Regions from separate parts of the Oceanobacillus picturae genome, predicted to be linked through region 2. Evidence: riboswitches for the same ligand, from Rfam matches in the RefSeq annotation. Region 2 holds a riboswitch; each other region holds the start of a gene.

Evidence for each region. Region 2 has a riboswitch for S-adenosylmethionine ahead of BN988_RS07805 (methionine ABC transporter ATP-binding protein). Riboswitches for the same ligand answer to the same signal wherever they lie in the genome.
Region 1: another riboswitch for S-adenosylmethionine. It lies ahead of BN988_RS16415 (methionine ABC transporter ATP-binding protein); the one in region 2 lies ahead of BN988_RS07805 (methionine ABC transporter ATP-binding protein).
Region 3: another riboswitch for S-adenosylmethionine. It lies ahead of BN988_RS10145 (SDR family NAD(P)-dependent oxidoreductase); the one in region 2 lies ahead of BN988_RS07805 (methionine ABC transporter ATP-binding protein).

The regions. Positions count from the first base shown of each region.
Region 1 is NZ_CCAX010000003.1:396,386-400,674, reverse strand. Features, by position in the region: gene BN988_RS16430 (M20 family metallopeptidase) at 1-82, opposite strand, end outside; gene BN988_RS16425 (MetQ/NlpA family ABC transporter substrate-binding protein) at 133-951, opposite strand; gene BN988_RS16420 (methionine ABC transporter permease) at 979-1,629, opposite strand; gene BN988_RS16415 (methionine ABC transporter ATP-binding protein) at 1,619-2,650, opposite strand; SAM riboswitch class I at 2,732-2,834, opposite strand; SAM riboswitch class I at 2,939-3,046, opposite strand; gene BN988_RS16410 (glycine betaine ABC transporter substrate-binding protein) at 3,233-4,135, opposite strand.
Region 2 is NZ_CCAX010000001.1:1,524,993-1,529,281, reverse strand. Features, by position in the region: gene BN988_RS07830 (acyl-CoA dehydrogenase family protein) at 1-361, shown strand, start outside; gene BN988_RS07825 (arsenate reductase family protein) at 549-911, shown strand; gene gcvH (glycine cleavage system protein GcvH) at 981-1,367, shown strand; gene BN988_RS07815 (toprim domain-containing protein) at 1,501-1,854, shown strand; gene BN988_RS07810 (thioredoxin family protein) at 1,877-2,191, shown strand; SAM riboswitch class I at 2,270-2,382, shown strand; gene BN988_RS07805 (methionine ABC transporter ATP-binding protein) at 2,482-3,507, shown strand; gene BN988_RS07800 (methionine ABC transporter permease) at 3,497-4,165, shown strand; gene BN988_RS07795 (MetQ/NlpA family ABC transporter substrate-binding protein) at 4,190-4,289, shown strand, end outside.
Region 3 is NZ_CCAX010000001.1:2,021,232-2,025,520, forward strand. Features, by position in the region: gene BN988_RS10135 (BglG family transcription antiterminator) at 1-875, opposite strand, end outside; gene BN988_RS10140 (AraC family transcriptional regulator) at 1,419-2,282, shown strand; SAM riboswitch class I at 2,474-2,575, shown strand; gene BN988_RS10145 (SDR family NAD(P)-dependent oxidoreductase) at 2,695-3,459, shown strand; gene BN988_RS10150 (Na+/H+ antiporter NhaC family protein) at 3,513-4,289, shown strand, end outside.

The sequences.
Region 1 (4,289 bases), on a different contig from region 2:
GAATGTATTTCTGTTTATTTTCTTCTATATTATCAACAATGATCTTCTTCACTTCTTCTAAACTTTTAGCTACAACACTCATTTACTCCACCTCGTTTTTTTATTTTTATGCTGTACGTCTTACTCTCTCTTTTAATGGCCAATTTCACTTAACGGTACAAATGTTGGGATGGAGTTTCCATCGCGTTCTTCAATAATAAAGTCTGCTACGTCATCAGACTGGTAAATTTCTGCTAGTTTATTTAAGGTTTCATCATCTTTGTCTTTCTCTTGTACGGCGATAATATTAATATACGGGGTAGCTGTTTCATCCTCATGGTAAATGGAATCATCCAATGGGCTGAATCCTGCATCCACTGCAATACCGTTATTGATGAGTGAGGCGTCTACATCTGGCAACACCCTTGGAGTCTGACCCGCTACAAGCTGTTCAAATTTAAGGTTCTTCGGGTTTTCTACGATTTTATCGACAGAGCCATTTCCGTCAAAGCCTTCTTCCAATTTAATTAGTCCTGCTTCTTCAAGAAGTAAAAGTCCCCGGCCCATGTTCGTTGCTTCTTTAGCTAAGGCAATTGTTCCACCTTCAGGGATATCTTCTACAGAATCATGCTTTTCAGAATAAAGACCCATTGGCGCGATAACTGTTGTTGCAATTGGAGTCAGGTCAAGGTCATGCTCCTCGATAAAGGCGTCAAAATATGAAACAGTCTGGAAAGCATTCACATCGATTTCTCCCTCAGCTAATGCTAGATTCGGCTGCACATAGTCAGAAAAGCGAACAATCTCAACCTCTATTCCTTCTTCTTTGGCCTTTTCTGCTACATAATCCCAAATCGTTGTGTCAGAGCCACTAATTCCTACTTTGACCTTCGTTGCAGCCTCCCCATTAGAACAAGCACTAATCACCAAACTTAAACTAACTAATAACAATAATAGACTTAACTTTTTCATGCTGTATCTTCTCCTTTTGTTTTGATTTTATCTTCTTCTTATTTTTTTGGATAAAATATTTCCGGTGGATTGTAATCCCTGAACCATGACGACGAGTATTCCTACTGTTATTAGCATCACCATTGTGTCGAACCGCTGATAACCAAAGGTAATGGCCAGGTCTCCTAATCCGCCACCACCAACAGCTCCTGCCATGGCTGAGGCTCCAACCAATCCAATTGTGGCAATGGTTGCCCCTAACACGAGGGAGCTAAGAGCTTCTGGTATAAGAAAGCGAATGATTATTTGCCAAGGTGTTGCTCCCATTGACTGGGCAGCTTCCATCACACCTGGATCTACTTCTAAAAGAGAATTCTCTATTAATCTTGCAATGTATGGTCCTGCAAATAACACCATTGGTACAATAGCTGCGGCCGTGCCTATTGAGGTTCCAACAACTAATCTCGTGAATGGAATGACTGCGACCATTAGGATGATAAACGGAATAGAACGAAATATGTTTACTATTGCATTTAAGACCGTAAAAATATACTTGTTTTCCCATAAGTGCCCTTTACGTGTTACAACAAGGACAATTCCTAATACCAACCCTATAATCATAGAGAAAAATAGGGCGACTGCTACCATTACAATGGTTTGCCATAATGCCTCTGTAATTTGTTGCCAATCAACCAACATCTGCTAACACTTCCTTTACACTTACTTTTTGCTGATGAATATGCATAATGACACGGTTAATCTCTTTTTCTTCCCCTTCAAATTGCACGATAAGATTTCCAAATGGTACGCCCTGTAATTCTGTGATACTACCAAACAGAACATTTACCTCTACCTCGTATTGCTTTGCGATTTGCGACAACAACGGTGTTCCAGTAGACTCACCAACAAAGACAATCCGATAAATTTGGTTATGTGCGTCTTGTTTTCTTACTAACTCATATACGGAATCTGGGATTTGATCATGCATCACCGTACTGACAAAGTTATGAGCTGTGGTCGTTTGCGGCTGAGAAAAGACATCAAATACAGAACCAGATTCAACTACTTTTCCATCTTCAAGCACAGCAACTTTATCGCAAATTTCTCTAATTACGCCCATTTCGTGCGTGATAATTAAAATGGTGATATTGTATTCCTGATTAATTTTCTTTAAAAGTTTTAAAATAGCATTTGTTGTATCTGGGTCAAGGGCTGATGTTGCCTCATCACATAAAAGAATGGATGGCTGGGTTGCAAGAGAACGGGCAATCCCAACTCGCTGTTTCTGTCCCCCAGAAAGTTGATCTGGATAACTGTCAGCCTTGTCACGCAAGCCGACAAAATCAAGTAGTTCATAAACACGCTTGGTTATTTCCTTTTTTGGAGTTTTGCTTAACAGTAAGGGCATTGCGACATTGGTAAACACGGTTTTCGAATTAAGTAAATTAAAATGCTGAAAAATCATCCCTATGTTTCGCTTTGCCTCCCGTAGTTCCTTAGGTGAAAGTGCTTGTAAGTTTTGCCCATTCACGGTTACTGTTCCGGATGTTGGCTGTTCGAGTAAATTAACACATCGAATGAGCGAGCTTTTTCCAGCACCACTAAACCCAATCACACCATATATCTCTCCCTCTTCTATGTGGAGATCCACATTATCCAGTGCTTTTACACCTTCTGCCTTTTCGCCGTATACTTTTGAAACTTGATCAAATGTAATCATCTACTTCCTCCTGCTCGTTGTAGTTTCAAATTAAAAAGCCTCTTCTTATAAGATAAGAAGAGGCAATGAACTAGTATCCTCCTCTTATCTTTACAGACCTTCGTCTGTTGGAATTGGCACGTTGCTTTAAAAGCACGTTGCCGAGGTATCAATGGGCCAGTCCCTCCACCTCTCTGGATAAGAAGTAATGCATATTTAATTTTGTCGTGAAGAAGAGTTGTTTCGTGTAAAACTAAAAAATCCCTTCTTATAAAAATAAGAAGGGATCAGCTATGTACGATCATCCTCTTCTTATTTTTCAGGCTCGCATTCGCCTGTTGGATTTAGCACAGTACTATTAAAAGTCCGCTGCCGAGATATCAATGGGCCAAGTCCCTCCATCTCTCTGAATAAGAAGTAATGCATATTTAATTTGTTGTTGCTACTTACATTACTACCCGCCTTTCAATCTGTCAACAGTTTTTTCTAATAAATTATTCAATTCATTCTTTTAATTTTTAGCATAAGTAAAGGATTACTAAAAGATAAAGAACCCTATCCTTTGAATTACCGCAAACAGATAGGGTTCTTTCAATGCAAGCGTTATTCCTTTGGTTCTAGATCTTCTAGAGAGTCAATATCCATATAAGCTGGTACTGCTAACCCAGTTTTAGCACCCTCTAAGTTTGGCCCCAAGTCATCAAAATCATCTTCATATTGTTTATATAATTCGGCATGTGTTACTGGCATCCATACTGCTAATGATGCATCAGCACTCCCAGTTGCTATGGCTTCAAACATAATAGCTGGATCAACTTGTGTAAGTGTCACATCATAACCTTTTTGCTCTAACGCGAATTTAGCAACATTTGCTGTAAAAATTGCATCATCCCAAGGTAAAAGAGCGATTTCAATAGAAGTCCCATCCACAGAGTCTACACCTTCCGTCCATTCTGCAACTGTTTCTTGATTTTCCTTAGCCCAATCCTTTACTACTTCAGCATATTCCTTTTCCTGAGCCTCTAATAATGCTTCTTCTACATCTGGAAGCTCCAATTGTATGCGATCAATAATTGTGTAAGCTTCAGGCATTTCATCCTTTAGGCCTTTTCTTGCAATCGTTGTTATCTTTTCTTCATCACCATGAATACCTTTGGGATCCTTTAAATATTTTAAATCCCACTTGGCAAATTTATAATGTGGAGACCATGCACTAAAAATAATTGGTTCTTTATTATCAATAGCCTTACTTAATTGGGATAACATTGCTCCTGCCGAAGATAATTCCTGTTCCCAACCGGCAAGATTATCGTACGATTCTAAAACTTCTTCATTCTTCTTAGTTTGTCCAGCACCAGGCTCTGTACCAGTAATAGTATAATCTAATTCTTCACTAACACTTCCTTCTGCTTGTGCATCCTCATTACTTGATCCACAACCTGCTATCATAAGAGATAAGATTAAAACAATAAATATTCCTAGTATTTTACGTTTGAAATTCATCATGTTGTAAAAATAACCTCCATTTTATCTACTATAATTTCAATATATTTGATGGTACGATCCCCAGCATGTTAGATCGCAAGCATGCAAGTTTAATGTTATACCTATTGGAGGCTTGATTCAAAGTCCATATTCAGTTATTTCTGTATAAAAAGTT
Region 2 (4,289 bases):
TGCACAGAAATACATGAAAAAGCTTGAAAAGGAACAAGAAATTCTTGTTAACCTTGCAGATATGACAGCAGAAGTGTACAACATGGAAGCGGCCATTTTGAGAACGGAAAAGGCAATAAATAAATCTGGCTTGGAAAAAAGTAATCTAAAACTGCAATATACACAGGTTTATGTTCAGGAGGCATTTAATCGTATTGAAGCAGACGCGAAAGAAACACTAATCGCTGTTGAAGAAGGAGATACGCTAAGAATGATGCTATCTTCATTAAGAAAGCTTACACGTCACACACCAACAAACGTTGTAGCTAAGAAAAGAGAAATTGCAGAGCAAATAATTGAGGAAGAAAAGTATATCGTTTAATCATAAATACCTTAAAGCCAAATGCATTCGAATTTTTACGAAGTATTCGAATGAGCGTTTGGCTTTTTGCTTTTAAAGATACACGTCTGTTTATGGTGTCATTTACTTATAGCTAGCATCTAACTCGTCATGTCTATTACATATTTGCTATAATAGAAGCAAATAAGTGAGTAGGGTGGTTAAGTCAATGGCACTGACGTTTTATTGGTACCCAAATTGCGGTACTTGCAAGAAAGCCAAAAAGTGGTTGGAAGAAAATCAGGTTGATTTCCATGCCGTTCATATTGTGGAAAATACACCGACTGAGCAAACAATTCTTGAACTAATTAAGAATAGTGGACTGCCAGCAAAGAAATTTTTTAACACAAGTGGTAAAAAATACCGAGAAGGAAATATTAAAGAGAAAATAGCGAATGCTTCCGATGAGGAAATGGCAGCTATTCTAGCAACAGATGGGATGCTTATAAAACGCCCGATTGCTACAGACGGTCAAAAGGTGACAGTCGGTTTCAAGGAAGAAGTTTATAATGAGACTTGGCGGTCAGAATAAATTTTTGACTAGAAAAATATGCGCAAATTGAGTTATAGTTAAGATGGATTACATAATGGAGGGATAACAATGAGCATACCAAAGGACTTATTATATTCTAAAGAACATGAATGGGTTAAAAGGGAAGACGGCAAACTACGTATTGGGATTACCGATTTTGCTCAGGATGAACTGGGAGACATCGTATTTGTTGAGTTACCTGAAGTTGGAGACGAATTGGAACTTAACGAACCATTCGGTAGTGTAGAATCTGTAAAAACAGTTTCTGAATTATATGCGCCAGTTAGTGGAAAAGTAGTAGAAGTAAATGCAGATTTAGAAGACAGCCCTGAGTTCGTTAATGAATCCCCATATGAGAAAGCATGGATGGTCGTAATTGAGCCATCTGAACAAGCGCAATTAGATGAACTTCTGAACGCTGAGGCATATGAGGCAGTGCTTAACGATGAAGAATAAAGAATAAAAAAGGGAGGCTAACGTGCATCTTTATAAAAGTTGTATAGTTAGCCTTCTTTTCTTCATATACTCTTATTAGGAAATGATTTTAGAAAAAACATTTTGCTTGATTTTCGAGGAGAGCTATGTAACCATGTCACATGAAAATGAGAAAATAATCATTGTAGAGGGTTTAACAGATAAACGACAAGTTAAAAAGGTTATTACAGATGAAGTAACAATTGTTTGTACCAATGGAACACTTGGAGTGGAACGTCTAGATGAATTACTTGAAACTTATGAGCTTGACTATAAGGACGTGTATATTTTAGTGGACGAAGACTATTCAGGCATAAAGTTACGTAAACAGTTGGCGAGAGAGCTCCCACATGCAGAACATATATATGTCAGCAGTGAATATCGGGAGGTCGCGACAACACCTGAACAAGCGCTTGCAACAGCGCTGGTAAGTAAACGGATAGCGGTTAACCCTCTATTTTTATTATGAGGCAGATTGGTTAGGTGATTTTTTGCAAGAATTAACAACGAAACAACTAAATGATGGCGATTATTTGCTTTATATTTATACTCCTTTTTGTGGTACCTGTGCGCTTGCAAGAACCATGCTAGAAAAAATTGAACAAGTGCACAAGGAAACCATTTTCTATGAAATGAATGCATCCCTTTATCCAGAGTTTATGATCGAGAACCAGGTGGAAAGCGTACCTTGTCTTCTCATTATGAAAGATCATCAGATAAAGGAGAAGGTTTATGCCTTTCAATCCATTCCTAACATTTACGGCTATTTGATGGAGTATAAACCAGAACTTTTTGTTAAAAATTAATCTTAAATTATTTATTGACACAGTAAAAGCAGCATGATAGTATAATTCTTATCGAATTTAAGTGGATAAAAAAATAGACTCTTATCTTGAGCGGTGGAGGGACTGGCCCTGTGAAACCGCGGCAACCTTCAACTATTTTAATAGTTGAAAGGTGCCAATTCCTGCAAAGTGAAAACTTTGACAGATGAGAGAACGTGAAGACGACTTACTACGTCATTCTGTTCTTTCAGAATGGCGTTTTTTGTGCTATTTGGGCATACTATTGCCGAGGTTTACTAAGGAGGATTAACGTGATATCAATTGAAGGTTTGAGTAAGGTATTTACTTCAAACAAAAGCAGCGTAACTGCAGTAGAAAGTTTAGATTTAAACATAAATGATGGCGATATATTTGGTGTTATTGGTTACAGTGGTGCTGGAAAAAGTACATTTGTCCGTTTGCTCAATAGGCTTGAAGAGCCCACGGGCGGTAGCATTAAGATTAACAATGAAGATATCACTGCAATGACTGCCCGCCAGCTACGCATAGCAAGACAGGATATTGGCATGATTTTCCAGCATTTTAACCTGCTTTGGTCGAGAACGGTGGAGGATAATATTGCGTTTCCGTTGGAGATTTCCGGTGTTGCTAAATTGGACAGGCAAAAGCGTGTTCAAGAGCTCATCGATCTTGTTGGGCTATCAGGGAAAGAGAAGGCATACCCTTCTCAATTAAGTGGTGGACAGAAGCAACGTGTTGGAATAGCGAGAGCTCTAGCTAACAATCCAAAAGTATTGCTTTGTGATGAGGCAACATCTGCACTAGATCCGGAGACAACGAATTCCATTCTGGATTTACTGGTAGATATTAATAAGCAGTTTGGTTTAACGATTATATTAATAACCCATGAAATGCATGTTATTCGTAAAATATGTAATCATGTTGCCGTCATGGAGAGTGGAAAAGTAGTAGAACAAGGCGACGTAATGGATGTTTTTCTCCATCCTCGTCAGCATGTAACCAAGAAGTTTGTGGAACAGGTAATGGGCAACGGTGAGGAAGATGAAAATATTCGTGACATTACAGAAGCCTATACGGAAGGAAAAATTGTTCGACTTCATTTTATTGGTGAAACAACCAATCAGGCGCTTATTAGCCAGCTTGCTAAGAAGTATGAAGTCGAGATCAATATTCTGCAAGGGAAAATTACGCAGACACAAGCTGGGGCGTATGGAACTCTAATCGTACAAATTGCAGGAAATGAATTGGATGAAGCGGTTCGATATATTAAAGAAAAATCCTCTGTGGAAATGGAGGTGATTCAAAATGCTAAATGATTTATTTCAGAGCATTAAAATAGAAGATTTAATTGAAGCAACAAAAGAAACTTTCTATATGACGATTACTGCTTTAATTGGAACGTTTATACTTGGGATTATACTCGGTTTACTTCTCTATCTGACTTCTAAAGATGGAATTTGGAAAAATAAAAGCTTCCATTTTGTTGTATCAGCACTGGTGAACGTTTTTCGTGCCATTCCTTTTATCATTTTAATTTTCTTGTTATTCCCGTTCACTAATTTCCTAATTGGGACAATACGTGGTCCAGAGGCCGCATTACCCGCACTTATCATTGGTTCTGCACCATTTTATGGAAGACTAGTTGAAATCGCCCTTCGTGAAGTGGATCGAGGCGTCGTGGAAGCGGCTAAGGCAATGGGGGCAAAAACCAGAACAATTATCTTTAAAGTGCTACTTCCAGAATCCATGCCGGCGTTAATATCTGGTATTACAGTAACAGCTATTGCACTTATTGGTTATACAGCGATGGCTGGAGCAATTGGAGCTGGAGGATTGGGGAGCTATGCATACTATTCGGGCTTTATGCGCCGGGACTTTGATATCGTGTTCCTATGTACCGTACTCATTGTGGTCATTGTATTTATCTTCCAATTTATTGGAGATATTATAGCAACAAAACTAGATAAACGATAAAACAGAAGAAGGAGTTAATTAAAAATGAAAAAAATTCTAATCCTAGTATCATTATTGGCTGTTCTTGCGTTAGCCGCTTGTGGCGGAGGGGATGAGTCTTCATCTGAAGGTGATAACAATACAA
Region 3 (4,289 bases), 500 kb from region 2:
TACTTGGCAAAATAATAAATTTCATCAGACGGCATTTCCGTTTTTAACGAGTCGGATAAGCGGTTACAAAGGGACTTAACGCCTGTGTATTCATCAGTTGTTTTTATTACTTCCTTCTCAACTACATCTACCTCAACAAATTTCCCTTGCTCTATTCGCTTTAAGAAAAAGTGAAACCAAACGACAATATTATTAAAAACTTCATCAGTAAACTCCACCCTAAAACGCTGCTCATGCTTCTGTAATAATTGCCTTAGTAGATGCACCAATGAGAGATCAAAGCTTAAATATGGTCTAAAAGCCTGGTCTTCTATGTTGATAGAAGAATTTTGTAGATTACACAAAATGCTGTACCAGCTTTCTTTTGGTGTAACCAAAGATAGATAATAGATCAACAGCCTTCTGATATCGTTTTCATTTCCTTTTATCGAGTACCCAGTCTTACGATCAGAATAAAAATATAACTGGTTCGTTTTCATTTCTTCTTTAAGCTTCTTAATATCATCTAGGACTGTATTTCGACTTACTTCAAAAATTTGTCTGATATCCTCTAAAAAGTAAGCCTTTTTCTCCCCAACAACATGTATATAAATCCAAGCCCTTCTTTCTACAGGAGAGAATTCGTAGTACGTCGCTCTTGATGAAGAATGTTTGGCAGTAATATCTTTTTTAGTTTGTTCATCGATATATATGCCTTGCCCTCTCACTTGCTTGACCTCTTCTAATTGATGGTCATTAAGCCAATTATTTATTTTGTCAAGGTCACTATAAATCGTGCGCCGTGATACATTTAACAAGGTTGCAAGTTCTTGGATGGTAATGTATGAATCTTGAATCAGTAACTGATTTAATACTGCCATACTACGTTGATCCATCTTTATCCCCCTAATCAATAGTTCATAAGTAGTATGTTCTATACCTATATTTTATTAAAATATAGCCTACATAATAAGACCAAATGAACCACATCGTATTGTGCAAAGTTGTACTGAAGGTCGAGTAACCTAATGAATCTGTCGAGTAATATAAAGTGAAACTTATATCAGTAGGAGTTTTACATACGGTTCCACCGTAAATTGGAACCGTATGGCAAATAGGCTATTTCCTCATTCCATAGATTAAGTAATATACAATACTAATTATATTTGATTAATTGAATTCAAAATGTGATCTTTTTATGAAATGGTATGAAAAAGGGCAATCAAACCGATATTTATCACCCTAAACATGTCGAGTATTTAAAATATTTCTTTGCTATCATATAAAGTGAAACTTCAATCAGTGGGGATTATCGTTCTTCCCCAATGATTGTTAGTTGAACGAATCGGGATGTTAGCGTCCGTTTTACTCCCCCTCCATGTTTTGGAGTTGGAGTCTTACGGACGGTGGCACCGGGATTAACAGAAAGGAGGGATAACGTGTTAAAGGAATTAAACCAAGTCATTGAATATATTGAAGAACGGTTAACGGATGATTTGTCGCTTGAAACTATTTCTGAATATGCCGGGGTTTCCGATTATCACTTTAGAAAAATATTTTTTTACCTATCCGGAATGACACTAAATGAATATATAAAAAACAGAAGACTATCAGAGGCAAATAAGGACTTGTTGCGAGGAGAAAAAGTAACAGATGTTGCTTTCAAATATGGATATCAGTCAGTGGACGGCTTTAGCAGAGCATTTAAAAAATGGAACGGTTTTCTACCCTCAGAAGTAATGAAAAGAGGAGTAAGCAAAACGTTTCCGAAGTTCACATTTGTCATAACAGTACAAGGAGGAACTACAATGGAATTTAGAATAGAAGATAAGCCAACATTTAATTTAGTTGGTGTAAGTAAACGTGTGCCAATGCAATTCGAAGGAGTGAATAACGCGATTGTCGAGCTTGCGAAGAATATAACAGATGAACAAAAAGAGGAAATGCATTCTCTGCAAAATTTAGAACCATATGAGATCGTGAATGCTTCCTATGATGCAGATGCTCAATTTCTGAAAGAGGAAGGCGATTTAACGCACTTGATCGGTGTATTAACAACGGAAGATAACGTCAGTGGTCAATTAGATAAAGTAACCGTGGATGCCTGTACATGGGCGATCTTTCCTAATGAAGGTCCATTCCCATCAACACTGCAAGAAACCATGGCAAAGACCTATTCAGAATGGCTCCCCTCTTCCGATTATGAAGTGATCCCTGCCCCTACCTTTTCGTTTACTAAAATGGATGAACAGAAAGCGGATTATGCCTATAGTGAAGTCTGGATTCCAGTGAGGAAAAGATAAATACGAGGACTTATAATGAATGAAGAGCAACGCTGACTAAGGGGCGTTGCTCTTCTTATAAAAATCCTCCCCCCTCTTTAATGACCACAAACCCAAAACATCACCTCTCTATTTCTTAATTATCAAAAAAATCACTTGACGGTAATTTCATTTTACTGTATCTTTAATCTACAAATTACATATCACGAATTTTCTTATCCAGAGAGGTGGAGGGACTGGCCCTACGATACCTCGGCAGCAGCTCTTTTAGAGTAATGTGCCAATTCCAGAAGCGTAACGCTTGAAGATAAGAAGAGTATTTTAACGTTGACGTTTAAGGTCTCTTCTTGCTATAGAAGAGGCCTTTTTTGTTTGCATTTTACTTTCGCAAACTAAATGTACAGCAGGGCAACAGGAAAGGAGTATGTTTTTTATGTATACGATGGATTTAACCAATAAAGTGGCCATTGTCACGGGTGGTGCACATGGTATTGGAAAGGCGATTGTGGAGGCATTTTTAGATTGCGGGGCAAAAGTTGCGGTTGTAGATATGGCTGAGACACATGATGAAACAACAGCTAATACGTTTCATGTTCAGGCCGATGTGTCCAATCCGGAGCAAGTAACCACGGTGGTTGCTTCGGTTATTGATCATTTCGGCAGAGTAGACATTTTAGTCAATAATGCGGGGATTTCCACGATGGACTATTTTGTTGATATAAAAGAGCAAGACTGGGATAAAACAATCGATGTGAATGCTAAAGGGGTCTACCTTTGCATGCAATCTGTTGCGAAACAACTACAAGCTCAAGGCCAAGGTGGAAAAATCATTAACATTGCCTCACAAGCTGGGAAAAACGGCTACCAACTAATGGGTAGTTATGTTGCTTCAAAACACGCGGTACTAGGGATGACAAAAGTGGCTGCACTAGAACTAGCCAAAGACAATATTAATGTGAATGCCGTTTGCCCAGGAATCGTGGAAACAACGATGAAACAATCAGAAAGAGTGATTGGCGGCCACCTACGCGGTCTTCAAGCTGAAGATATTAAACATGAAGATAATTCACAAGTTCCCTTGGGTAGAACTGCTGTACCATCTGACATCGCGAATGTCGTTGTTTTTCTTGCATCCACCTACTCCGATTACATGACTGGCCAAGGAATCAATGTTACGGGTGGGATGACCATGAACTAATCTCTTGTTACATGCTTACCCACTAAAAAATCAAAATGAAGGAGGATATTTTGATGGCTAATGCGAAAAAAGGAAATGCACTTGCACTACTTCCGTTACTTATCTTTGTATTACTATTTATTGGCACTGGCGTTATTTCTGGAGACTTCTCCAATATGCCATTAAACGTTGCGATTATTATTGCGGCGGCTTTTGCTCTCGCCATGAACCGAAAAGAAAAGCTATCTAGCAAGATTGATATCTTTACGAAAGGCGCAGGACATCCGAATATTATCTTAATGGCGGTAATTTTTGTAATGGCCGGGGCATTCGCTCAAACAGCTAGGGACATGGGGGCTGTAGATTCCACCGTAAACTTGGGATTATCCGTTATTCCTCCTAATCTATTAATGGTTGGACTCTTTATTGTAGGATGCTTCATCTCTGTATCAATGGGAACATCCATGGGTACCGTGGCCGCGCTAGCACCAATTGGCATTGGGATCGCGGAGCAAACAGGCATACCAATAGCGCTTGCGATGGGAACGGTTATAGGTGGCGCAATGTTTGGTGATAATCTATCCATGATTTCCGATACCACCATCGCAGCTGTCCGGACCCAGAAAACAAAAATGAGTGATAAATTTAAAACCAACTTTTTCATTGTTCTACCTGGCGCAATTGTAACCGCGATTCTTTTATGGATCGTGACCGCTGGAGCCGAAATCGATACCATTGGCGATTACGCGTTTGATTTCGTGAAGGTTTTACCTTATATAGCGGTACTCATTGCCGCCTTAGCTGGCGTTAATGTCTTAGTCGTATTAATTGGCGGCATCGTTTTCGCTGGG